DNA from 4 places in the Methylomonas albis genome. Region 4 is predicted to be linked to each of the others. Evidence: riboswitches for the same ligand, from Rfam matches in the RefSeq annotation. Region 4 holds a riboswitch; each other region holds the start of a gene.
The links. Region 4 has a riboswitch for cyclic di-GMP ahead of EBA_RS19410 (hypothetical protein). Riboswitches for the same ligand answer to the same signal wherever they lie in the genome.
Positions count from the first base shown of each region.

Region 1 (6,172 bases), 2.6 Mb from region 4:
TTGGTGCGGGAATGAGCTCGCTAAAGCAGAGGCAGCGCGGGATCGCGTTGATTACGGTCATGCTGGTGCTGGCTATCGCGACGGTCGCGGTAGTGTCGATGTCCAGTGCGCGGCAGATGGATATTCGTCGTACCGAAAATCAACTGCGTAGCATGCAAGCTTGGGAATACGCGTACGGCTTGGAAAGTTGGGCTATCGGCCGGTTAGATGCCGATTCCGATGCCGCGGCCAAAACCAAGGTTGATGAAAAAGCCGAGGCTGATGAAGTTGATAGCCTGGATGATGCTTGGTCTAAACCGCTGGCAAGCACAGGTGTGGCGGGTGGCAGGATGCAGGCCGGCATTGCGGATTTGCAAGGCCGGATTAATCTGAACAATTTATTGGTCGAGGGTAAGGTTTCCGCGCCGGATGTAAAGCGCTTGGAACGCTTGCTGGCGCAGCTAAAGCTGAAAACCGAGTTGGCTCAGGCAATCACGGATTGGATCGATGCGGATATGCAGATCAGTTATCCACACGGCGCGGAAGACGAAACCTATACCCGGCTAAACCCGGCCTATCGCGCGGCTAACCGGCAATTTGCCGATGTCAGCGAGTTGCTGCTGGTGCAGGGTATGACGCGGGAGACTTATCGGGCATTGCTGCCGTATCTGTATGCCGTGGATGGTTACGCGCCGCTGAACGTCAATACCGCCAGCGCCATCGTATTGCGCTGTTTGGCGGACGACATCAGCGCCGATCAGGCGGAATCCATGTTCAGAGCCAGAGGTAAACCGTTCGAAAAAGTCGCCGAATTTTTAAAGGACGAAGCGGTTGCCGATGCCGGCATCGGTAAATACGGCTTGGCCGTCAGTTCGCAAAATTTTTTATTGAGAGGGCAAATCGATATGGGCAAAACCCATCTGCAGTTTGAGTCGCAATTGCAGCGCGGCGGCGGGACGCGGATAGTGAAACGACAGCGTGTAGGCTTGGCGCATGGCTGACAAACTATTGGTCAGATTCGGGGCAGGGTCTGCAGACAAGCTGGAATGGTTGAGTCTTGCCGAGCCGGATAGTCAGCCGGCGTCCGGTACCATGGCCGAGTTGACGGCGGCTGCGCAGGGTAAGTCCGTGCTGTTGCTGTTGCCGGCCGCTTCGGTGTTATTGCTGGAAATCGAGCTGGCGATTAAAAGCACCGCTCAACTGAAAAAGGCCTTGCCGTTTGCGTTGGAAGACTTACTGGCCGAGGACGTGGAAAACTATCATCTGGTTTGGTTAAAGCAAGACCAAGATAAACTTGCGGTGGCGGCGGTCGCGCACGAAAGATTGTCGGCGTGGCTTGCGCCGTTTCGGGAAGCCGGTTTGGCGCTGGAAGCGGCGTATTCGGAAGCTTTATGCTTGCCGTATAGCCAGGGACAATGCACCTTGCTGATCGACGACGCTAATGTGATTCTGCGCAGCGCCGCCTATCTTGGCGGCGGTGTGGATGCGTTATTTTTGCCGCAACTGCTGGAAAAAGCCCGTGCTGAAGGCGCTGATTTCAGCACTTTAACAATCTGCAAAGCCCACGACGAAACGAGTCTGCCGGACAATTTACCGCTTGCGGAATTGGAAATTTCTGTTTGTAAGCCCTTGCGGTTTATGGCCAGCACTGCCGAGTTATTGCCCGCCGAGTTGAATTTATTGAATGGGGTTTATGCCGTCAGCAACCGACAAGTAGGCCGCTGGCAACAGTGGCTGCCGGCCGGCATGATTTTGTGCGTAGCGCTGGTGCTGCAGAGCTATGCGCTATTGCATACCTATTGGCAACAACAAGCCGAGTTGAGTGAGTTGGAGCTTAAAACCCAAGAGCTGTTCAAGCAAACCTTTCCGGATGTGAAACGCATCGTCAATGTCAAAGCCCAAGCCGATCAACAATTGGTGCAGCTCAGAAAGCAACACGATTTCGTCGGTAGCGGCTTTATGCGATTGATTTATCGTTCCGGATTGCTGTTGAAAGACACGCCGGCCGTGCGTTTGAAAAAATTCAATTATCTGAACGGCAATTTGCAATTGCATGTGGTTGCCAACGACATCGGCCAGCTGGAGCAATTCAAACAACAGTTGCAAATCACTGTGCAAGTCAAAATTCAATCGGCCGATAGCGGCGCAAAAGGCGTGGAGGCGCAACTTGAGATTCGCGAAAAATGACATAAGGCGATTTACGGCAATAAATGTACCCAAAGCAAGCAATTTTCCGTTGACTGAGCAGACTTGTGCTGAGCGAAGTGGAAGTCAACTGTTCGATGAGCGAAGTGGAAGTCAACTGTTCGATGAGCGAAGTGGAAGTCAACTGTTCGATGAGCGAAGTGGAAGTCAACTGTTCGATGAGCGAAGTGGAAGTCAACTGTTCGATGAGCGAAGTGGAAGTCAACTGTTCGATGAGCGAAGTCGAAGTCAACTGTTCGATGAGCGAAGTCGAAGTCAACTGTTCGCTGACCGAAGCCGAAGTCAACTGTTCGCCGAGCGAAGTCGAAGTCAACCGTTCGCTGACCGAAGCCGAAGTCAACTGTTCGCCGAGCGAAGTCGAAGTCAACCGTTCGCCGAGCGAAGTCGAAGTCAACCGTTCGCCGAGCGAAGTCGAAGTCAACCGTTCGCTGAGCGGAGTCGAAGCGAACGACATATTTGGCATTGCCAATGGGTATAACTTTTCTCAAAAATCACCTAAGCCAGCGTTTTGCCGATTTAACGCCCAGAGAGCGGTGGTTGGCCGTTGGCGGTTTGCTGATCGTGCTGGTGTATGGCGCTTACTTGGCGTTTTATCAACCGTTTGCCGAACAGAGCCGCTCGTTGAGGCAAAAAATCCAGGCGCAAGGGCAAATCTATAACTATTTACAACAAGTCGGCAATCAAGCAGCGGCCTTGCGGCAGCAGGCTGTGGTTGACGCACCGGCAGAAGGTAGCGCAAATCAATCGCCGATGGCGATAGTTGATTTCAGCAGTCAACAACTGGAGATAAAGCCGGCGATCAAACACCTGTCACCGGAAGGCGAAGATAAAGTCAGCGTCTGGCTGGAGCATCTGCCTTTCGATAAATTGATGTCGTGGCTGGCGATTCTGGAAACCAAGCACCGCTTGCAGGTGCTGCAAATCGATGTCGAGAAACCAAGCGATGCCGGAGAGGGCGTTGTCAATGGCAAAGTTTTGCTGGGTGTTTAGGGAAGCGCTAAAAATTGCCATTCGAACCGCTTGGCGCGAACGGCGGCTTTGGTACAGCAACCGCCTATCCGTTCGTGCTGAGCCCGTGGAAGCATGAACGGATGATTTTTAGAGCTTCTCTTTAGGTGGTTTTTGAGAAAGTTTGTACCCATTAGCAATGCCAAATATGTCGTTCGCTTCGACTCCGCTCAGCGAACGGCTGACTTCGGCTTCGCTCAGCGAACGGCTGACTTCGGTTACTTTGGCTTCGCTCAGCACCAGTCTGCTCAGTCAACGGAAAGTTGCTTGCTTTGGGGACTTTATTGGCATAAATCGCCTTAGTGTCAAATAGCTATTGAGGCTGTAAAAGACTTCGCATCAGAACCCCCGCCCGCCGGGACACTGTCATTAAGAGATACACCCGCAACCCAGCTCCCGATTACCCGCGTTAGCCAGCTTATTCGTAATACAGATGTATTACATGTCACGTGAATTTAACAATGCTGTAACCGAAACGCCGCTATTGCTCTGGAATAATCCACCCCAAGTTGAAGCACCAAGGGGCTTGGTGCTCAGCAGAAGTTCTGGAGTAACTAAGGAACAGGGATGGCACGCAAAGGGAGCAGGCGAAGGAAGAGGATAGGGAGGAGGTTAGGTGGAAAAAAATGGTAGCGGGGGAAAGGCGACACTGTTTATCTGTTAGATGGTGTTGAGTTTAGGAAAGCGTGTAAAAGCCAAACCCGTTGCGAAGCGGGGACGGAAAGCTTCAGGTCTTATGTCTGCGATAGACTTCAAGATAGCTGGGTTGTCACCTTGTGTATTTAAGACTTTTATTTTTTAAACATAAGGCATAAACAATGAAACATTTTGCAAAAACTATGGTTGCAGCGGCTCTGTTGGTAGGCGCTGGTTCAGCTAACGCTGCTATCGAGAAAAACGGCGGTGGTTTAAACGAAGCTTATTTGTCTGCTTACGACATCACTACCGGTAAAACTTTTACCCTGGATACCGGCGTGACCTACAACGACTTGGTTGCCAACGTCAGTAACACAAATTACAGCTTGAATTTTGACCTGTCTGCTCTGACCAACTGGACATCGTTTATTACCGGTGCAAACACCAGCAAAATCAAATACGCAGTTGCTGTCGGCAATTCTGTTGATTTTGGTGCCGCTATCACAGGTAACGCGCCATTGGCTGTTACCCAAAGTATTCTGTTCGGAATTGACGTGTCTTCAGGTATAGAAAACCACGCAATCGATATCAATAGCAGAGTTGCTAACGTTACTTCACAAAATCTGAGCACATTGGCTTTGGATAGTGACTCCGCTGGTACTGGCCAGCACGCTAATGCCGCTAGCGTTTGGGGTACTTGGATTCAAGACCCGCAAGCAAACTATGGTGATGCGGTTGGTTTTCAGTTGGGCGTATTGGACCAAAACACTGGTGACAATATTGCAAGCACATTTGTTGGTCAATGGAAATTGGCTGGCAACAGTCTGACTTTTACTGCGCCTCCTGTTGCTTCCGTGCCGCTACCAGCTGCTGTATGGATGTTCGGCGCCGGTCTGATGGGCGTATTGCGCTTAAACCGTCGTAAATCACTGGCTGTATAAGCTTTTGGCCACTTCCGGCTTTATCCGGGAGTGGCTCTCTAATTTTTAACAAGCGAGAGACAAAATGAAAAAATTAATCTTAGGTGCAGCAGTTTCTGCTGCCTTATTAGCTGGCACAGCGCAAGCGGCTATCACATTGGATGGTGCCGGCAAAGTCGTAGTAACGCCTGCCGATACTTATGAAATTTATTTGTCAGGTGCTTCTGCTGCGCTGGACTATATTGAGCATTTGGCGACCAGCACGTCTGTAATTGCTGCAGATCGTATGTGTGATTCAACCCAGCCTATCTATAAATTTAAAGATAATGGCGGTGGTAAAGATCAAAACGCATATTACTGCACATTGAACCCGCTGAACCCACAATTAGTCGGTTTGGCTGGCGGTAAAGCCAACCTGCTGATTTACAAACGTAGCGTAGGTGGTTCTGCTAAAGGTGTTGCTCCACTCATTGATGACGCGAAAGGGAATAACGCAGCTGCTCATGTCGAATTTTTGAACGTCGATCCTAGCGTTTGTACAGCGCCTACAGGCACTGGTCTATTGACTTCTACTTGCACGTATTCGCCAACTACCGCAGGTCAATTCAAAAGCGAAATTCCTGATTTCGGTATTTCTGACGTTGATCCTGAGCAATTTCGTGGTGTTAATACATCAGGTACAGCGGTTAATCCGTCCGATGTTGGTTTGTTGAATGTTGAATCAGCAGGCGGTCAAGTATTTGGTATCGGTGCTACTTTGAAATTGCGCAATGCGCTGCAAGAAGCACAATTTGGCGTGGGTAATGCTTGCGTTGGCGCCGAAAGCGAAGCTTGTATGCCTAGTTTGACTCGTGATCAAGTCGCCAGCATCATGACCGGCAAACTGGATAGCTGGAAAGACCTGAAAGTGGGGGCGAGCGATTTGTATACTTTGGCTAGTGCTGCCTACAAGCCAGGAAATGCTAACGCACGCGTACACATCTGTACCCGTACTGATGGTTCTGGTACTAAAGCGCAAATGGGGATTAATTTCCTGAACTATCCTTGTGCTACAGCTGCTACAGCTCCGAAAGCCGATACTGGTACTTTGGGTGAAGTCATTGCCTCTGCTCAAGTACATGCAATGTCATCAGCTGGCAACTTGTCTGAATGTTTAAGAGAATTGGATGCAGGTGTTAACACCATCGGTACTGGTTTCAACAATACATACACAACAGGCGGCGCACGTTGGGCGATCGGTCTCCAAGGTTTGGAAAAAAATGCCAACCAGGCTGAAGACTGGCGTTTTATCAAAATCGATGGCATTGCTCCAACTCTGGAAAACGTTGCGAAAGGCAAATACCATGACTGGGCTGAGCTGACTTTCCAATATTCCAAAACTCACGTTTGGGATTTGAGTGAAGACTTGATCGTTAAAGAATTCA
Region 1 covers NZ_JACXSS010000001.1:1,624,043-1,630,214, forward strand. The annotation lists gene gspJ (type II secretion system minor pseudopilin GspJ) at 1-15, shown strand, start outside; gene gspK (type II secretion system minor pseudopilin GspK) at 12-980, shown strand; gene gspL (type II secretion system protein GspL) at 973-2,166, shown strand; gene EBA_RS07545 (hypothetical protein) at 2,232-2,843, shown strand; gene gspM (type II secretion system protein GspM) at 2,737-3,174, shown strand; gene EBA_RS07555 (hypothetical protein) at 3,283-3,432, opposite strand; cyclic di-GMP riboswitch class I at 3,877-3,966, shown strand; gene EBA_RS07560 (hypothetical protein) at 4,011-4,769, shown strand; gene EBA_RS07565 (type 2 periplasmic-binding domain-containing protein) at 4,834-6,172, shown strand, end outside.
Region 1: linked by a shared signal. The riboswitch ahead of EBA_RS07560 (hypothetical protein) and the one ahead of EBA_RS19410 (hypothetical protein) in region 4 are both predicted to bind cyclic di-GMP.

Region 2 (6,172 bases), 560 kb from region 4:
CGGCAATAAACGCGTGTTTCATTGTGTCGGCTAATTCATGCAATTGCTTGCTGCGCTGTTTCTTTGTGTTCTGATCGATTTGATCAGGTAAACCCGCCGCTTTGGTGCCTTCACGAGGTGAATAGCTAAAAATGTGAATATGCCCAAAGCCAAGGCTTTTGATGTAATCAAAACTTTCCTGCCATTCCAGTTCGGTTTCGCCTGGAAAGCCAACGATGATGTCGGTGGTGATATTGAAATGTGGAATCGCCGCTCTGGCCAATTTGACGATCTGGGCGAATTCTTCTGTTTTACAACGTCTGGCCATGCGCCGTAATACGCTGTCACTGCCGCTTTGCAAAGGTAGATGCAGATGGGGCATTAGCCGTGGGTTCTTGAACAGCTCGAAGAAACCATCGGGTAATTCCCAAGGTTCCAGCGAACCGAGACGAAGGCGCGGAATGGCGGTTTTATCGAGTATTTCTGTAATTAACTCGACCAGATTGCTGGAAATGTCACTGCCGTAACCGCCCAGATGTACGCCGGTGATGATGGCCTCGTTGATGCCTTGGCTGTGCAGCGCGTTGATTTCGTCTATGACAGCTTGAATGGGGCGGCTGCTTTCCTCGCCACGGGCGACGGTGACGATGCAGAAGGTGCAACGGTAACGGCAACCGTCTTGTACTTTGACAAATGCCCGTTGTCGGCCGCGGCTGAATAGCGAGACTTCGCCGGGTTCGGTTGACATGGCAGGCATGCTGTCCAGGTTCAATTCAGCCAGGGTTTTTTCCACCAACTGGTTTTTGTCCTGGTTGCCGACGATTAAATCCACGCCCATCAGTTGCGCGGCTTCTTCTTCATTCAACGTTGCATAACAGCCGCTGACCACCAGTTTAGCCTCCGGATTGTCGCGGTGGATGCGGCGGATCATTTGCTTGGATTTTTTCACCGCGTCCTGGGTTACCGCGCAGGAATTGATGATCACCAATTGCGCGTCGCTCAAGGTGCGGGTGATGGAGTGGCCTTTGGCTTGAAAGGCTTGCGCCCAGGTTTCGAGTTCCGCTTCGTTGAGGCGGCAGCCCAGGGTTTTGAGATGTATCTGCATGTTTTAAAAAATTGCTGTAATCCAAATTCTGAAAGAATTAAACCAACGACGTGCCAATCTACACACAATCATCAAAAGCCAAGCTTGAGTTAAGACGGCGGGAAATGCACCAACAAAATAAGCTATACGACCGTCCATGAATGGCTCTGAGATATGCATTAGAAAGGTTCCCGCAGAACTGGCCAATGGAATGAATGGAAATGTTATGAGGATTCCTAACAACACAAAAAAGTTATTGCTTAAAGGCAAACTGTTTTCATATAAAAGTGTTGTGGCGCTGATTAGCGGGTAAATTAACGAATAGGCAACAATTACTAGCGCCTGCTTATTTGTGAACAAAAATAAATTTTGTTGTAGAGAATGTTTCATTGTTTGGTGGCGAAATTAACCAAAAAACCAATAAGTTACCAAAATCGCGGAAACTATCCCACCGAGGTCGGCGACGATGCCGCAGGCGGCGGCATGACGAATCTGCTTGATGTTGACCGCGCCGAAATACACCGCCAGAACATAAAAGGTCGTTTCCGTACTGCCTTGCACCACCGACACCAAGCGTCCAGCGAAAGAGTCGGCGCCGCGGGTTTGCATGGTGTCTATCATCATCGCCCGCGCCCCGCTGCCGCTGAATGGCTTCATCAACGCGGTCGGCAGGCCGTCTATGAAGCGGTTGTCGATGCCTGCAACATTGACCAATAGCCTGATGCCATCGGTGATCAATTCCAGCGCACCGCTGGCCCGAAACACCCCGAAAGCCACCAGCATCGCCACCAGATAGGGAATGACGGTGATCGCGGTTTGAAAACCGTGCTTGGCGCCTTCGACGAACAATTCGTAAGCATTGAGACCTTTGAGGGCCGCAGCGGCGATGAACGACACAACCAGACTGAACAAAATTACCTGGCTGACTAAGGCAGATTGTTTCAGCATCTCGGCCTGATCGAGTCCTGCAAAATAGGCCAGTATGCCGCCGACCAATGCGGTGATGCCGCCGAGATAACTCAACACCACCTTGTCCAGCAGATTGATCTTCTGCACGGTGGCGACGGCCAGCAAGCCGGTCAGCGTCGACATATAGGTCGCGATCAGGATCGGGATGAACACGTCGGTCGGATTGGCGGCGCCGAGCTGAGCCCGGTAAGCGAAGATCGTCACCGGAAACAGCGTTACCGACGAAGTGTTGATCACCAAAAACATGATCTGCGCGTCGCTGGCGCGCTCGGGATGCGGATTCAAAGTTTGCATTTCCTGCATCGCCTTGATGCCCATCGGCGTTGCGGCATTGTCCAGGCCCAGCATGTTGGCGGCGATATTCATCACCATCGCACCCAGCGCCGGGTGATCTTTCGGTATCTCCGGCATCAAGCGGCTGAACAGCGGATTGAGCGCCTTGGTCAATAGATTGATGAAGCCGCTATGTTCACCGATTCTCATGATGCCCAACCACAAGGCCAATACGCCGCTCAAGCCCAACGAAATCTCGAACGCAGTTTTCGACAGGCTGAACATCGCCGTCATCAACTCAGCAAATACCTTGGTATCGCCCAGCACCCATAACTTAAACGCCGCGACGATAAATGCGGACAGGAAAAAAAACACCCAGATTAAGTTAAGCACAATGACGGACGACAGTGGGGTGGCAACAACTGATCGCATTTTACCAACAAAGCAGGGAGGCGATTGAAAATCAGCCGTTGCTGATTTGAATGAAATAATTCAAGTCGAGATGCTGCTGGAAAATGGCTCCGCTGACTGAATATTGGTTTTTGAAACATACCAATATTGCTGATTGAAACTGGTTGGTTTATTAAATTGTGTCATATCACATAAATGGCATATCTGATTGCGTGATAAGGCTGACTATTATGGATTTATAATATGCTAACTAATTGATTTTTGGGAAAGTTTATTTTGGCGCACAATTTGATTGCCTTTTATCGCGGTCGAGGTGGCCGTGTCGGCAATAGCCGGCTAAAACCAAATGCATCGGTGTTTTTTGCGGAATGGATAAAGCGGCATCGTAAGGTTAATGGATTTGGTCACGGATTGATCATTGAACGGGATATTCAAAAAACCAATAAAGCTACACCCGCTGTGAAGCGGGGTCGGAAAACCATGGGTCTCGCAGGATGCGAGACGGCCGGGTTGCCTGTGATGAAACGGAGCTTTTCATACCACTACAGGTTAGAGAGCGACAAATTCATCATGGTTAGTGCTGATCTAATAAAAATTATGGGCCTATTATGAGATTCAAACCTTCCCGTTTAACCCTGGCAATTGCCACAACCTTGGCTGGCGGCGCTTTGTCATTCAACGCGGCTGCTAGTACCACGATGTACAACACCTTTATAGCCGCCAACGATGCCGCAACAGACGGCTGGGTATACGGTTTTTGTACTAGCTGCACCAACTCAACGCGTGCAATCAATTACGTTGCTGGCCAAGCTTATACTGGCGGCGGTCAAACTGGCGGCGGATTTTACGGAACCAACGAGAGTAATCCTACTCAGTACACTTCGGCTACCCCATTTAACTACGGCGGTACTTCGCAGTTGAACTGGGGGGCCCATCTGACTTCCACCGGAGACAGCGCGGAGATTTCCCAGGCCGATGCGCAAGCGCGTTACGGTTACGCTGCGAATATCGACACCGGCGGTGGTGCCTGGCGTGACACGGGTGGTAGCACCGGCGGTGTGACGACCGGTTGGAAACATCAAACCGACATCGGCTTGATCGAGTCGGATGTAACGCAAAATGTGACCTTGAATCTAACTAACCTCGAGGTGTTGACAGCGGGACTGGGATATTCGCGTTTCGGTATCACGGTTTTCGACGGTATGGATAGTCAAACCGCTGCCTATGTACATCACGGTGGTTGGAATAATTACGGTACCTATTCACCTGGAGGAACGACCCTTCATCCTTACGACATGAACAATCCGTTTGGCACGATTGGCTTAACCAATATTGGTTATAGCGATTACGTTGATAGTACTGTGGCTCACGCATTTACATTCACTGCGCAAGCGGGACATGTTTACAGTATTTATCTGGGGGGTGTTGACTTTAGCACCTGGAAAGCTGGTGTGGCGGATTATCAGTTGAATATAACCACTTCAGCCGTGCCTGTTCCCGGCGCCGTCTGGTTATTCGGTAGTGCCTTAGCCGGCCTGGGTGTCACGGGAAGACGAAAAAAAACCCTTTCTTAAGCACTACACCGCACTACCAGCGCGGCGCAAGTCGCCGCGCTTTGGTCTTGAACCCGATACATCGGCAACCGGCTGTGATTGGGCGGATGAATTCGGCTCAAGGAAATCTAAAAAAATAATAAAGGATAGGATATGACTCGATCCATTTTGCCAGCCCCGGGACGGACGCCCTGGCTGATTTTTCTGGTTGTGCTTTTCAATAGTAGCAACCTGTTCGCGTTCGAGAACTTGCCCGCCAGTAGCGGCAATCCATCGTTTTACTTGCCATCCATCAGCGGTGGCATTGCCCACTTCATGGGTTCGGCCAACTGTGGTTCCTGCCATGACAGTACCACCGCCCAATGTCGCTACGTCAATTCTCCAGTCGGTTGTACCGGTAACGGTAGCCCGCTGGCTTATTTCGATAACAACGGCAAGGACGTTTCCATTCGCGAAGCCTGGAGTGCCACCATGATGGCCAACTCGTCACGCGATCCATTGTGGCGTGCCAAAGTCAAAAGCGAACTGAAAAAGCATCCCGCGCTGTCTGCGGAAATCAACGACACCTGTACCAAATGTCACGCACCGATGGTCAATGCCGATGCCAAAGCGGTTAGCCAGAGTTTTAATATCTTCGACACCGTGGATGTCAATAACACGGTACTGCCGGGCATTTTGAGTCCTACGAATTCGCGTCATGATTTAGCTGCGGATGGTGTGAGCTGTAGTTTGTGTCATCAGGTCAAAGATGATCCTACGCTGGGAACCCTAGATGGCTCCACAGGCGGTTATAAAATCGATATGACGCTCAGCGGCGCCAATCGGATCATGTACGGCCCTTATTCGACTATATTTCCGGGGCCTATGCAAAACAACGCCGCTCTGGGTGGTGCACTCAAAGCCAAGCCGCAATATAGCGCGCATATTTCAGGTTCCAAGCTTTGCGGTACTTGCCATGACTTGAAAACTCCGACGGTCTATGAAAACGATAACATCCTGACCCCAACCCTGGAATCGCGTTTCCCGGAACAAATGCCTTATTCGGAATGGGTGCATAGTGCTTATAACAACGATCTGGCACCAGCCGGCCCATTGGCGAAAAGTTGCCAGCAATGTCATATGTCGCGTACAGACGGTGTTTATATTTCCACTCAGCCATCGGGTAACATGGCTGCTTTAACTAAGAAAAACAATTTCGCCATTCACGAATTCGTCGGCGGTAACAAGCTGATGCTGGATATTTTTAATACCAATAAAACTCAGTTGGGTGTGTTGTCGAACAATTTTGCCGCGACCATGGCAGCCACCGACACCATGCTGCAAAGTGCAGCTACCTTGCTGAATACTCAGCAAAGCGGAGCGAAAGGCAAACTGGAGTTTGTGTTACGCGTCAACAGTACCACCGGCCACAAACTGCCGTCTGCTTATCCTTCCCGTCGCGCGCTGTTGCACGTGGCCGTCAAAAACAGCCAGGGCAATGTGGTTTGGGAGTCGGGTAAGGTTAATGCTAACGGCAGCGTGGTCGGTGTCGATGCCGACAGTAATCCCGCCGGCTTCGAGCCACATTACGACCTGATCACTGCGCCGGACCAAGTCCAGGTTTACGAGTCGATCATGGGCGACAATAACGGTGAGGTGACCTACACCTTGCTGAGAGGCCATCATTATCTGAAGGATAACCGTTTGTTGCCAAGTGGTTTTAACAAGGCAACAGCCTCCGACGATGTCAAAGTGGTTGGCGGCGCGTTGACCGACGATGATTTTGTCGACGGCAGCGACGATGTCACTTATCGGGTTGCCAATCTGCCTGCGGGTTCCTACAGCGTGCAAGCGGAGTTGATATATCAAACCGTGGCCTACGGCTATGCGCAGAATCTGTTCGCCGATAGCGATATCAGCGAGG
Region 2 covers NZ_JACXSS010000001.1:3,689,964-3,696,135, reverse strand. The annotation lists gene mtaB (tRNA (N(6)-L-threonylcarbamoyladenosine(37)-C(2))-methylthiotransferase MtaB) at 1-1,084, opposite strand, end outside; gene EBA_RS17000 (hypothetical protein) at 1,088-1,453, opposite strand; gene EBA_RS16995 (nucleoside recognition domain-containing protein) at 1,469-2,698, opposite strand; cyclic di-GMP riboswitch class I at 3,154-3,234, shown strand; gene EBA_RS16990 (VPLPA-CTERM sorting domain-containing protein) at 3,325-4,290, shown strand; gene EBA_RS16985 (hypothetical protein) at 4,423-6,172, shown strand, end outside.
Region 2: linked by a shared signal. The riboswitch ahead of EBA_RS16990 (VPLPA-CTERM sorting domain-containing protein) and the one ahead of EBA_RS19410 (hypothetical protein) in region 4 are both predicted to bind cyclic di-GMP.

Region 3 (6,172 bases), 2.3 Mb from region 4:
ACGAGTTGTCTATGGAGGACTTACCGCCCGAATTTCGTGAGTCCACAGCATTTACCGGCAACGAACGCTTATCACCATCTAAACACGCTAGGTCTCAAAACGAAGTGGAAATGATCCGCGATGCAATACAAGTGGCGGATGGCAACTTGGAGGCCGCAGCCAGCTACTTGGGCATGAGTCGCGCGACATTTTGGCGTAAGCGCAAAAAATATAAAATTGATTCTTAATGTACTGGGCGCCCTACATCCAATACATGCGGCGCAAAGCACTCATTATCAAATACACACCTAAAACTACAACACAGATACCAAATGCTAGCCGCAGTTGAACCTCTGGCACATGGTTGGCTAAAACAGCGCCGCACCAACCGCCAATAAAAAGAGCTGCTGCGACAATCATTGCCGCTTTTATATCGACATTACCATGGCGGTAATATTCAACAACTGCGGCCAGCCCTACCGGGGGAAGCAAAATCGCTAAACTGGTCCCCGTGGCCACATGCTGCGAGAAACCAGCTAAGTAGACCAGTCCGGGAACGATTAACATGCCACCGCCTATACCGAAAAGGCCGGATGCCACCCCCGAGAGCAAGCCAATTGCCAAAAGAAGAGCAATTAACGATAGATTCATATTTATCTCCCGATCATCTTCTTTAACCAAATGTAAAAAACTGCGGTCCCTCTAGCTTAATTATTTTGCCCCTTGGTCAATCCAGGCTTTGATACGAAATACCTCCGATTCGGCAAGCTTATGCCTGTCGGCCATAGGCATATTAGTTCTCACCCCGGAAATGATGGCAATCAACGGACTTTGACTTCCCTGTCCGGCCAAAATTAAGGGCCCGTTACCCTCATTTTTGAAAAAATCATCAACGCGATCGACACGGAAACCGGCGAATTGGTGTTCCGGGCCGTGGCAGGCAAGACAATTTTCCATCAATATCGGATAAACATCTTGCCAGACCAATTGACTACCTTGAGACGCCTGCGCTTGCTCAGACACTAATTTATTTCGTTGAGTATCGCTTTGGTTACCAGTTGTTATAGCGGAACAAACGGCCTGAGGCATTTCTTTGACATCCCTATTGGCAACCCACACAAACCCGCCACATAGCGCTATAAAAACAGCGAATGTCCAAACTGCGCTGCGGACCAGCGAAGGTTGTGCGGTTTTTACCAAGTGACAACGTTTACCGATAACCGTCACGATCCAATTCCAATGCAATGCCAGATGTATGACCAGCACGGCCAAGAGTCCGAGACTAATCCAAAAATGAATGTCTCCCCATTGGTGACGGGTTAATCCCCATAACGAATGTGATTTATTGCTGCCTGGCGGCAATGGATAACGCAGCAAATAGCCTGTTGCGATCATCCCCAAAAACAACAAGGCAGCAACCAGATCGATGATGATGTTGACAATAGTACGGTTCATGTTTATACGCCGCAGTAGTGATAGGAGACCTACACGATTTACCCAGCAATTGAGATTAGCTGGGAAGACCAAAAGCCTGGCAGGGTCGACCATTATCAGACTACATACTAAGGCAAATGACTAGACAAATTTCCTCAGCTATCAACCATAAGGCTGAAACTGAATACATGGTAAGCCTTATCATCTGCATTTTGGTGACATGACGATCAACACCTTGGGCTTATTCAGAAAACCTCCGCCATAGGCGCTATCACACCTGCATAATGGCTTGACAATAGGCACCGTTTCCGGATGATCGGAGCCGCCGCTACACAGATTGGCTGCTGTTGCCGGCGATGATGTCGCGCCTCTAAATTGCTCAGGCGTTGTTGCCTGAGCTAGTGACCGGGTTAAATCACGCAGCCAGAGCTTTACGTTTGCTCAGTGCCAGAAAGCCCATCAAACCACTCAAAAAAGTCCAAGTGGCGGCAGGTAACGGTACCGGCGCAGCTTCCAGCGATATGGCGTCCAAAGCCCAAACTCGATTGCCGCCACTCGTTGATGGATTGAAGAACTTCAATAGTGCTGACGAATCGGCGGCACTGGCGTTGAAATGATAGATGAATTGAGTGAAAGTTACGGCGTTTGCCATGGTAAGACTGTTGCCGGCAATCTCGATCTGCAACGGTGAAGCGCCGGACACGTTAGCTCTGGCCCAAAACGACAGGTCGTAAGTCGTGCCGGCAACCAGCGACACAGACGTTTGTATGGCATTACCGGTATTCAAGGCCAAGCCGTAAATTCCTTCATAAACTCTAGGAACGTAGGAACCGTTGGAACGGTTTTTATTCATCAGATAGGACTCTTCGCCTATACCGTCACTAATAGATGTCCACCCCATTACACTGGTGTCGTTGTTGGGTAAGTATTGGTAACCAGGCACTGCCGCCAAACTCGCAGGCTGTTCGAAATTGCCGTTGGCGACCAAATTTGCTTGCACGGCTGGTACCGCCATCGCCAAGCCGACACACAATCCTGTTGTCAGTTTCATATATGTTCCCTCGTTAACCGTTTTAGGTGTTAACGCCGAGCGCCCACTCTATTCGGGCACGCGGCGTTAACGGCTGAGATCACGCGTTGACTTTTCTTCTCAGTAAACCGGCAAAACCCAAGGCACTACCGAACAACCAGACCGCGCCAGGCACTGGCACTGGGGCAGCCGCCGCCACGACATTGCCTGTCAGATTCAATGTCAATTGATAGTTTTGGCGGGTGCTGCTGGCACCCAAATCCGCATCGGACAGATTAAGCAGATATTGCGCGCTGAAGGCACCGGTGTTTGCGGTCAACAGATTAGCAATAAACGACTGGCTGCCGCTTTCGGCGAGATTGGTAAATGTGGATAAGCCGGTATCGAAGGCTCCGGTATCGCCGCTACCACTCACACTATCAAAATCCAAACCGATGCGGTCGGCATTGGCCAGATTAAACAAGCTAAAATTCATCGAGTTAACGCTATTTTGGGCGACATTGCCGAAATCCAAAATCAGGGTGTTGGACTCGCCGGCACCGTCAAAAGAAGCCAAGGAATGCAACAAGTAGCTGAAGTTGGCTTGCAGCGTGCCGGCCCAGTTGACTTTATAGGTGGCACTCGAACCGCTACCTGCTTGCCCCATGGTCGACGACATGGTGGTGGTAGCCGACAAAGTCGGCAAACTCAATGAAGCATTCGCCGAACCGTTTCCTACATAATCATTAAGATTTTGCTCGTCCACCGCAACAGTGGTTGCCGTCGCGGTAGCGGCTGATGAAGTTGGCCCCCAACTGCAACTGATAGCGCCGGTTGGCCCCATGGCCAAACTACAACCCGATCCGGTTTGACTCAAATTAGGGCTAAAGCCAGCACTGACACCGGCGGCGGATAACAAGGCACTGCTGGTGCCGCTACCGTTGACGGTTCTACCCGGACCGTTGTTTTTATTGCCGGCGCCATTGATGGTTTGGGTCCGACTAGAATCCAATTGCAGATCAACGCCGGTCAACACGCCGCTAGCCGCATTAAACTGGCCTATCGCGACAGTGGCAATCGCCGCATTATTATTCGAATTGGTAGCGGATGCGACCTGCCCGCCCGTTGCGATGACCGTCGCTGTACCATTGAAACCGACCGGACCGCTGCTGGCGGTCAAGGAAGCCTGTGAGATTCCGCAGACGCTCAGTAATAAGGCAATTGCGGTTAATTGAAAGTTTGTGCTCATAATTGTTCCATTAATTCCATTAAATAAATTCTGTGATACGCGGCAAATGCCACACCCCTATCACATGGGAGCAATCCGGCTGACTTGCATTAGTGCAAGCCCCGCGACTTTCCGTACCTGCTTCACAGCAGGGTCGGCAAGGGGCGGTTTCTTTACGCACAGTGTTTCCGCGCAGACGCCTGCAACACCTTCTTGCAATCCTTCGCGACTGAATATGAAAATATTAGAATGTGATAAAGAACCAGTTAACATAAAACAATATTTGTGCCAAGCGCTTACAAAACACGTAAGTCATTATTTACAAATAAAGCTTTAACCGTTAAGACAATTCGGAATCACATCCGCGAGAACGATATTTAAGGGATTTGCCCCATAGACTGTGGCGAATAACTTATTTTGCGTGGTTTAAAATATCCGGCTGGTGTAACGGAGATTAAAAAAATAATGGGGGAATTTTGGATTCTGCCGAAGAACCGGCATTTACCGCCGGCTACGAAGACTGCATCGATGTTGAATCTCTAGCAACTGACCGACGCCGGCAGGCGACCGAAACAGCAAAAGTGGGGGCGTCGACCACCGGTCACCCCCTAAGAATGCAGTCGTAAACGTCCTGCACAAGCACACTACCAGAAACGTTAAAACCGCTATTTGCGGCATTACGGGTCAAGCAATGGCAGTGGCCAAACCTGCTTACGGCGCAATCCTGGCGAACGGCTGCAGGTTAAATTTTTGCCTCCAGCACCAGATTGGTCGGTGTCGTGGCGGCACGTCTGACTTGGCTGAAACCGGCCGCATTCAGTACTTCGGTTAGCCGTTTTTGCCCGGCCTGCGCGCCCAGTCCCAGACCTACCTCTTGCGATTTGGAGGCCGGCACGCAGACCATGGTTGAGAAGGAATAATAGATCTGCCCCAAAGGGTGCAGGTTCTCTTCCAGGCTATCGCCGGCAAACGGTTCGACCAGCATGAAGGTACCGCCTTCAGCCAGTGTGCTGGCGACATGGCTAGCCGCACCGACCGGGTCACCCATATCGTGCAGGGCGTCGAATATCGTTACCAAGTCGTAGTTTTTACCCGGATATTCCTTGGCGGTGACCACTTCGAAAATAGTGTTGCTGGCGACACCAGCCGCCCGCGCACGCTCCCGGGCATGCTCAATTGACGGCGCGTGAAAATCGAATCCATGGAAGGTGGAGTTAGGGAAGGCCTTGGCCAACAGGATGGTCGAGGAGCCGTGGCCGCAACCGACGTCCGCGACTTTGGCGCCCGCTTCAAGTTTCTCCCGCACACCGGCGAGTTCCGGCAGCCAGACATCGATCAGATTCATGGCGTACATCGGCCGAAAGAAACGCTCGGTGCCACAGAACAGGCACGGGCTATGGTCGCGCCAAGGCAAGCCCTGGCCGGACCGGAACACCTCGGTCAACTTGGGTTCATCGATATACACCGACATCACTGCTTGGAAGAAACCTTGCATGCAGGCCGGATGGCCTTCCGCAGCAAAGATCACCGCTTGTTCCGCCGACAGCGAAAACTTGCCGGACGCGGCATCATAATTGACATAGCCGGCGGCAGCATTGGCGGACAGCCATTCCCGCAGATAGCGTTCGTCCATGCCGGTGTTGTCGGCGAGTTCCCGGCTGCTGGCCGGGCTGATCTCCAACAGCGCGCTGTACAAATCCAACTTGTCGCCGATGTAGGCCGTCAGCAGGCCCAAAGATCCGGCAACATCGTTGATGACTTTTCCCTGGAGTTGCTCCAGTTTAGCGTTGTCGACTTCGTTCAAATGCAAGGTCATAAATCTTCCTGATACGGTTTTAGAATAAGAGGCGATGTAATCTACTGAATTCGTCGCGAAGGAACAATATTATTTTTTACTAATAGACATCACCGCCGGGCACCGTAAGCATTCTTTCACAGCGCCGGGCGCTGGCGTGCATGCCTCAATTACACCTTATAAAACGGCGAATCCATACCAATATTGGCGTCACGGGTGATTTCGCCATCGAACAGTTTGACCGACAGATTACCGTTCACCTGCTTGGTAAACGGCAGCAACAAACCGTCGATATAGGTTTGGGCGTTTTCTATAGAATCGAATTCGTAAAAGCCGCCAACGGTATGGTTGTTGACGCCGCTTAACCAGGTTTTCGACTTTAGCCCCGGAAATTGCTTCATTTCCACGTTGATGGGCCGCCAATCGATTTGATCGAAAGGAATGGCTACTTGGAATTCCGCGTATAAAAATATTTTCATGGGTCACTCTCGGTTAAATTAGTGGAATCAGTATTCGAACGCATCAAAACGGTTCTTTAAAGGGCCTTAAATCCAGCTCATGCGTCCAGGCGCTGGGATGTTGCCGGTGCAGCGCCCAATAGGTTTCGGCAATCGCCTCCAGCTTTAACAAGCCGTCGTCGCCCTTGGCCGAAACATAACTGGAGAACTGGTTTCTAGCGCGGTCTCCGTCGATCACGCCATCGATGACCGTATGCACGACATGCACA
Region 3 covers NZ_JACXSS010000001.1:1,914,786-1,920,957, reverse strand. The annotation lists gene EBA_RS08850 (sigma-54 interaction domain-containing protein) at 1-227, shown strand, start outside; gene EBA_RS08845 (sulfite exporter TauE/SafE family protein) at 241-630, opposite strand; gene EBA_RS08840 (DUF4405 domain-containing protein) at 691-1,527, opposite strand; gene EBA_RS08835 (carbohydrate binding domain-containing protein) at 1,829-2,464, opposite strand; gene EBA_RS08830 (PEP-CTERM sorting domain-containing protein) at 2,544-3,671, opposite strand; cyclic di-GMP riboswitch class I at 3,738-3,819, opposite strand; gene EBA_RS08825 (class I SAM-dependent methyltransferase) at 4,393-5,466, opposite strand; gene EBA_RS08820 (YdhR family protein) at 5,616-5,924, opposite strand; gene EBA_RS08815 (SDR family NAD(P)-dependent oxidoreductase) at 5,968-6,172, opposite strand, start outside.
Region 3: linked by a shared signal. The riboswitch ahead of EBA_RS08830 (PEP-CTERM sorting domain-containing protein) and the one ahead of EBA_RS19410 (hypothetical protein) in region 4 are both predicted to bind cyclic di-GMP.

Region 4 (6,172 bases):
TTGGTCAATGGCGAGTTAGCGCAGCAGCAGCAGGAGTTTAGTTATATCGCCAACGCGATAGCCAGCTTCGATTTTGGCATCACCCATAACACGGTGTTATTCGGTGGAGACTATAGCAAGCTGAAAGATGATGGTTTCGTCGAGGCCGCTGGGCCGATAGGACTTGTCGATCTCAGCAAGCCGTCGTTTCCGGTCGCGTACAGCGATCCGGGAGTAGGCGCATATAACCAATTTGTAGCGAATACGGTATACGGCGGTTACCTGCAGTGGCAAAGTACTATTGCCAAAGGTCTACATACCTTGCTTAGTTTAAGGTTAGGCGGCCTGGAAATTGCCTACGATGATAAAGTCGTCAAACATTCCAATACCACCACTCGCCTGGAATTATTGCCACGGCTTGGAGCGGTCTACGATGTCACCGATCAGCTTTCGCTCTTCGCCGGTTATAGCGAAGGCATGCGCGGACAGCCGTTCGTGAATTTCGATAGTGCCCCGGTGCCGGAAATGTCGCAGCAAATGGAAACCGGATTCAAGTTCGAGTTTGCCAACAGGCTTTCCGGGCAAGTGGCCGTTTATCAGATAGACCGCCAACAGGTGGCTGTGCCGAATACCGGTGTGGGCTTGTTTTACACTTCTTCGGGCTATCAACGTTCCCAAGGCATTGAAACCGACTTACTCTGGCAATTCAGCGACGAGTTTCAAGTCGTGGCAAATTATGCCCATACCAACGCCCGTTTTATGCTGGACTCAGGTGGAATCGCCAAAGGCAACCGTGTTGCCTGGGTACCTGAGGACGCCGGGCGTTTGTGGGTTAACTACCGTTTTAAAAATGAATTGCTTACCGGGGTTTCTTTGGGGGTCGGAGTCAATCTGCGCTCAGGCAGCTACATCGCCCATGATAATGCGTTTAAGGTCAATGGCTATCACAGCTTTGACGCCACTGCCGCTTATGAAATGCAGGGCTTGCGTTTGGCACTCACCGCAAAAAACCTGACGGATAACGACTATTTTCAGCCCTTCCAATATTTCGGCGGCGGCTATATTGGCGGTGGGCGCGTGGTGCCTTCTGCCGGTGCGTCGCTGTATTTTTCCGCGGCGTTACGCTTTTGAACGGGTAGCCAGCTGCAGACCAATGCTCGCCAAAAGTCCTCTACACCGTTGAAGACTTCAGTGGAACAAATAGGCTATCCATGTTAGTCGCTCTAATTTAGCTCCAACCATCAGTCATCAAGACTTTGTCCGTCTAAGGGTTCTGCCCTTTATATTCAATTGTTTATAAAAAATTCCGCTAAAAACCACATCCCCCGGCAAAAAAATTCCATGTTTCCGTAGTCGATTTCTCCGCCCATACGACTTATTAACAGAAGAGCAATGGTTTATGGAATATAGCCCGTCTTATTACCTTACCAATGTTGCTTCGTTAGCCGCCATCGACAATCTGTGCTCTGCGATGGCGGTAAAGGCAAGCTTTACGTCGGACTTTTAGGACAACTTCGCTCAGGGAAAGGAGCAAAGTCCAGGGATGGACGCACTGCCACATCCGCCGTGAGACGGAGCCGGAAAGCCACGGGTCTTGGGGCCAAGACAGCCGGGTTGCACTTGGGTAGCGTGCCGTATGAGAAACTTGTTTGTTTGCGTGCCGCTTCCGGAGGATGAATTTCAACCCTAACAATGAAGGAAAATTTTGATGGAAAACTGCAATTTAAAATCGGCGGTTGCCGGTGTTTTTACATTGGTCGCAATTGGTTTGGTATTGTCTCCCGCGACTGCCAGTGCTTCGCAAGTCAGTGGCAACGTTTACGTCACTATCGACAACGCGCAAATGGCGGCGGCAACAATCGTACCTGGATACTTTCCGAATGGTGTCATTCTCGAGCAATATTTCGATTCGAGCTTTAACCAAACCTACATCACCGCTAGTAATGCTGGTAGCGGTGGCAACGTGCCGAATATGTTGTTCAGCGTGAACAGCAATACGTCGACGATTACTTATGCCAATGGCCCCGGCCTAGCGGATAACCGCACGCTGCAAAAAACTACCATGGATGCCAACAACACTTCCGTTGGTCAGATCGGCTTAACTGGTGCAATTCGTTTCAGGGACGCTCTGGGTGCAACCGGCAATTACAACTCTTCCACGGACTGGGACTTGCAGAAAGTGAATGGTGTCTGGAATGTCGTATCGAATGATGCCGGATTTGGTGCCAACACTTTGTTCACCTTGGTCAACTCCGTTGAATCGGTTGATGGTTCTGGCCTGCTTCACCTGAGCGGCGATTTGACTTGGGGCACTTCGGTTGACGGCAATTATGTCGGTGTGATGACTTACGGGGATTTTTTCGCTTCGTCAGATCCTCATCACATTTTCGGTCACCTGGAATTGAACCCATCGGCAGTGCCGGTTCCGGCAGCTGTATGGTTTTTTGGTAGCGGTTTGCTCGGTTTGCTTGGCATGAATCGCCGGAAACGTGTCGCTTAAACACTATTAGCTAAAACCATCCGGAACAGCAAATACTGATGTGCCGGATGGGTCCGCCTGCGCTCGTAGCCAACAGGATGATCAACAATGACCTTACGCATTTTTGATCGTCCCTGTTTGGCTAGCGCAATTTATTTGCATCAAACCACTCGGCCAACCTTATGTTTATGAAACAACGCACTACCAACTATTTCACAATGACTGTGATTTCAATGGGATTTGTCTTTTTTGGATTTTTCTTCCCAAGCTTTGCTAACGCCGCTACGGTTTCCGGCGGCGCACTCACTTTAAATATAGACGGCGATGCCTTGGCTGCGGGTATTGCTTTAGATAACACGCCAGCCCCCTCCATCTACGTGGAAGAGTTTTTTAATGCCAGCGCAGTGGCATCTAAAACGTTTATAGAACTGCGAGACGCCAATACGCCTACCGATCCCGCCGATTATGCGGCCAATGAAATCTCAGCTGTAGGCCTGCAGTTCGCTGTTAACGAAGCAGTCGTTCCTGCCAATCCGACCCAACGACAAAATAAAGCAACTACCTTTGCGTTCGATCCGAGCAATATATTCGGGACAGCCACTGGCAGTATCGGTCTAGGAGGCGTGATGCGTTTTCGAGTTGATGTGACTCCGCCTACTAATCGGGTGCTGTTGGGGGATATGACGCTGGAATATCGCCCGGAATTAGAGTCCGCCACACCGGGTCGCTCCGGATGGTTACTGGTAAATCATCTCGGTTTTACCGCTGATGCCTTCGAATTGTTCGACGTATCGACCAGATTGGTTGGCAATAATCTGACGCTCGCCGGTAATCTTGGATATGGTTGGGGCTTTGATCATTTGGGCGCAACCGACGCTCGATTGAGCGACGCGCGTATCGGCACCTTTAGTTTTCAAACCACAGTGGTGCCCGTACCTGCTGCCGTATGGTTGTTCGCGAGCGGTTTGATCGGGCTTGGCATCACTGGTCGAGTTGGCAGGAGAATCACAGCATGAACGGGGGCGATCGAATTCAAGCCGGTGTTTTATTGACGGTGATGATGTTGCCCGCAGTCGCTCAATCGGCGCCTTCTCAAGTCAATACCTTTGGTGTTTATGTCAGTCACCAAGTCAACGTGGATGCAAGCGGTCAAAACATCATAGGCGATATTGGCAACGAGCCGTCCATTGCCATTAACCCTTTGGATGCCGGCAATGTCGTCATCGGCTGGCGCATGTTTGATCCGCAGGACATCCTTACCAAAAAGGGTGGGTACGGGTATAGCTTTGATGCTGGTGCGAGTTGGGGTAATGGCGCACTTCCGGCAATAGCCATGCAGAATCGAACCGACCCGGTTCTGGATGCCGATTCGCAAGGTAATTTTTACTATCAATCGATGTCCCAGGGCAGTGTGGACGGCAGTTCCGTATTCAAATCCACGGATGGTGGCATCACGTGGCACGACCCGGTATACCAATTTATTGGTGACAAGAACTGGCTGGCTATTGATAGAACCGACGGTGAAGGTCAGGGCAATATCTACAGTACTTGGCGGCCTGGCGAAGCTGTACTCGATCCCAACTATGTACCGAAGTTCTTCATTCGCTCCACGGATGGCGGTCATAGCTATCAAGAGCCGGACGTCGGTTTGCCGATTTCGGCGTTCGGTTTCGGTCGAATGGCCATTGGCCCGAACAGTGAGGTTTATGTTTCGGGTATCAATGAGGAGATTTCATCGATTAATGCTATCGGCATTATCCGCAGCGGGCACTACTTTCTGAAATCCACCGACGCCAAGTCGTCCGGACTATCACCAACATTCACGGCCAAGCAAGTGGATATGGGTGGAAACAGCATTGGATTTTATGCGCAGAAAACGCCAAACCCCATAGGCGGCATTGGTGATTTGCAAATTGCAACCGATCAGTCGATAGGCGTCATGCGCGGCAATATTTACATGATGGCCCACGTCCAGAGCTACGATTGGTTGCCAGGCGATGATCCGCTGGATGTCTATTTCGTCCGCAGTTCCGACGGCGGCGAAACGTGGTCGGAACCCTTACGGCTTAACGATGATCCGCCCAGCGCCGGTTCGTTTCAATGGTTCCCGATGTTAGGGGTGGCGCCCAATTCACGCATCGATGCCGTTTGGTACGATACTCGGAACGGCAGCACTACCGATCAATATCGGCATTCGCAACTTTATTATGCATATTCATGGGATGGTGGGCTGACCTGGAGTAAAAACCTAGCCGTGACTCCTGAGTTCGACACCCATTTGCCCTATAAAATCGTCAACGGCCAAGCGCAACAAACATATAAATTGGGCGACTACACCCAGCTGGTTTCCGACGCCAGCGGTGCGCATATTGCCTACACCGCCACCTACAACGGCGAGCAGGATGTTTACTACCTTAACGTGTTTCCGGATTGCAATAGCAACGGCAAATCGGATGTGTTGGATATTCAAAATCGGCTCAGCGGAGATACCAACTTCAATCATCTGCCGGACAGTTGCGAGAATATCACCGTAAGAGGCGATCTGGACGGTGACCGTGACGTCGATCAACTGGATTTGAACGTGGTCATTGCGGCACGCAACCTGCCGGCATCCGGCGTAAGCGACCCGCGAGACCTGGATAAAAACGGCGTGATCAATGTGCTGGATGTGCGCAAGCTTACTTTGCTTTGCACCCGGGTGCGCTGTGCGGTGTAACCAGACAGGTGCCAATCGGTCAGCAATCGATACCCTCAGCCGATTATACGAACCGAAAACATATCGTCATTCCCGCGAATGCGGGAATCCAGGATGCCGAATATAGGATTAACAACGATGATGAAACAACTAAAAGCCGGTCTGGCCGGCATAGCTTTATACGCGACCTGCAGCGTTGCAGATGCTTCAATTGATTTGCATTTTGCACCCCGTAGCCAAACTGCAAATGCCATTGAAATAGGCTTGAATATTTCCGGTTTGGGCGACGATGCGTTAGCAACCTATGATTTTAATATTCAGTTCGACCCAACACATTTGGCTTTCGCCGGCGTGGATTTCGGCGATCCCGTGTTGGGCAACCAGTTGGATGTGCTTAATTTGGGTGGAAACAGTTCCGCCGCTGATTTGCTTGCTCCCGGCGTACTGAATCTGTTCGAGTCGTCATTGGACGACGCGGCGGATTTACAAACCCTGCAAGCCGGTAACTTTACGCTGGCGATCATCCGCTTCAATGTGCTGAGCGGTGGTAGCAGTGAGCTTGATTTACTGATTAACGGTTTGGCGGATGCCGAGGGTAACGCATTGTCGGCAAATGCGGCGCCGCTTACCGTTAATACGGTCGCCGCCGTGCCGCTGCCGGGGATGTTCTGGCCGATGGTTGGCGGGTTTTGGGTGGTACTGATGCGGCGCAGGAGTTAGTCAATGTAGCCTGGATGAAGCGAAGCGTAATCCGGGAGACAATTCGGTGAATAGCCTAGATTTAGACGCACTTCATGCTGGCTAGTTGCTAAGCGTGGGCTTGGGTGATATACGGAACTTTATAATTACTTGTTAGGAGAGTGATTTGAAATGTCAGAGCAATATTTAGATTATACAAGGAGTTACACTACTGTCTTGGCGGAAATTGCTGACTACCTTTCTCGATCCTCCCTACCCTACCTTGAGAATATCGCACTAAGGTTCTCCTATGCGCTTGAAGAAAAGGTCTTAGATCTTAA
Region 4 covers NZ_JACXSS010000001.1:4,250,882-4,257,053, reverse strand. The annotation lists gene EBA_RS19415 (TonB-dependent siderophore receptor) at 1-1,110, shown strand, start outside; cyclic di-GMP riboswitch class I at 1,524-1,601, shown strand; gene EBA_RS19410 (hypothetical protein) at 1,688-2,479, shown strand; gene EBA_RS19405 (hypothetical protein) at 2,692-3,474, shown strand; gene EBA_RS19400 (hypothetical protein) at 3,471-5,174, shown strand; gene EBA_RS19395 (cohesin domain-containing protein) at 5,292-5,873, shown strand; gene EBA_RS19390 (hypothetical protein) at 6,024-6,172, shown strand, end outside.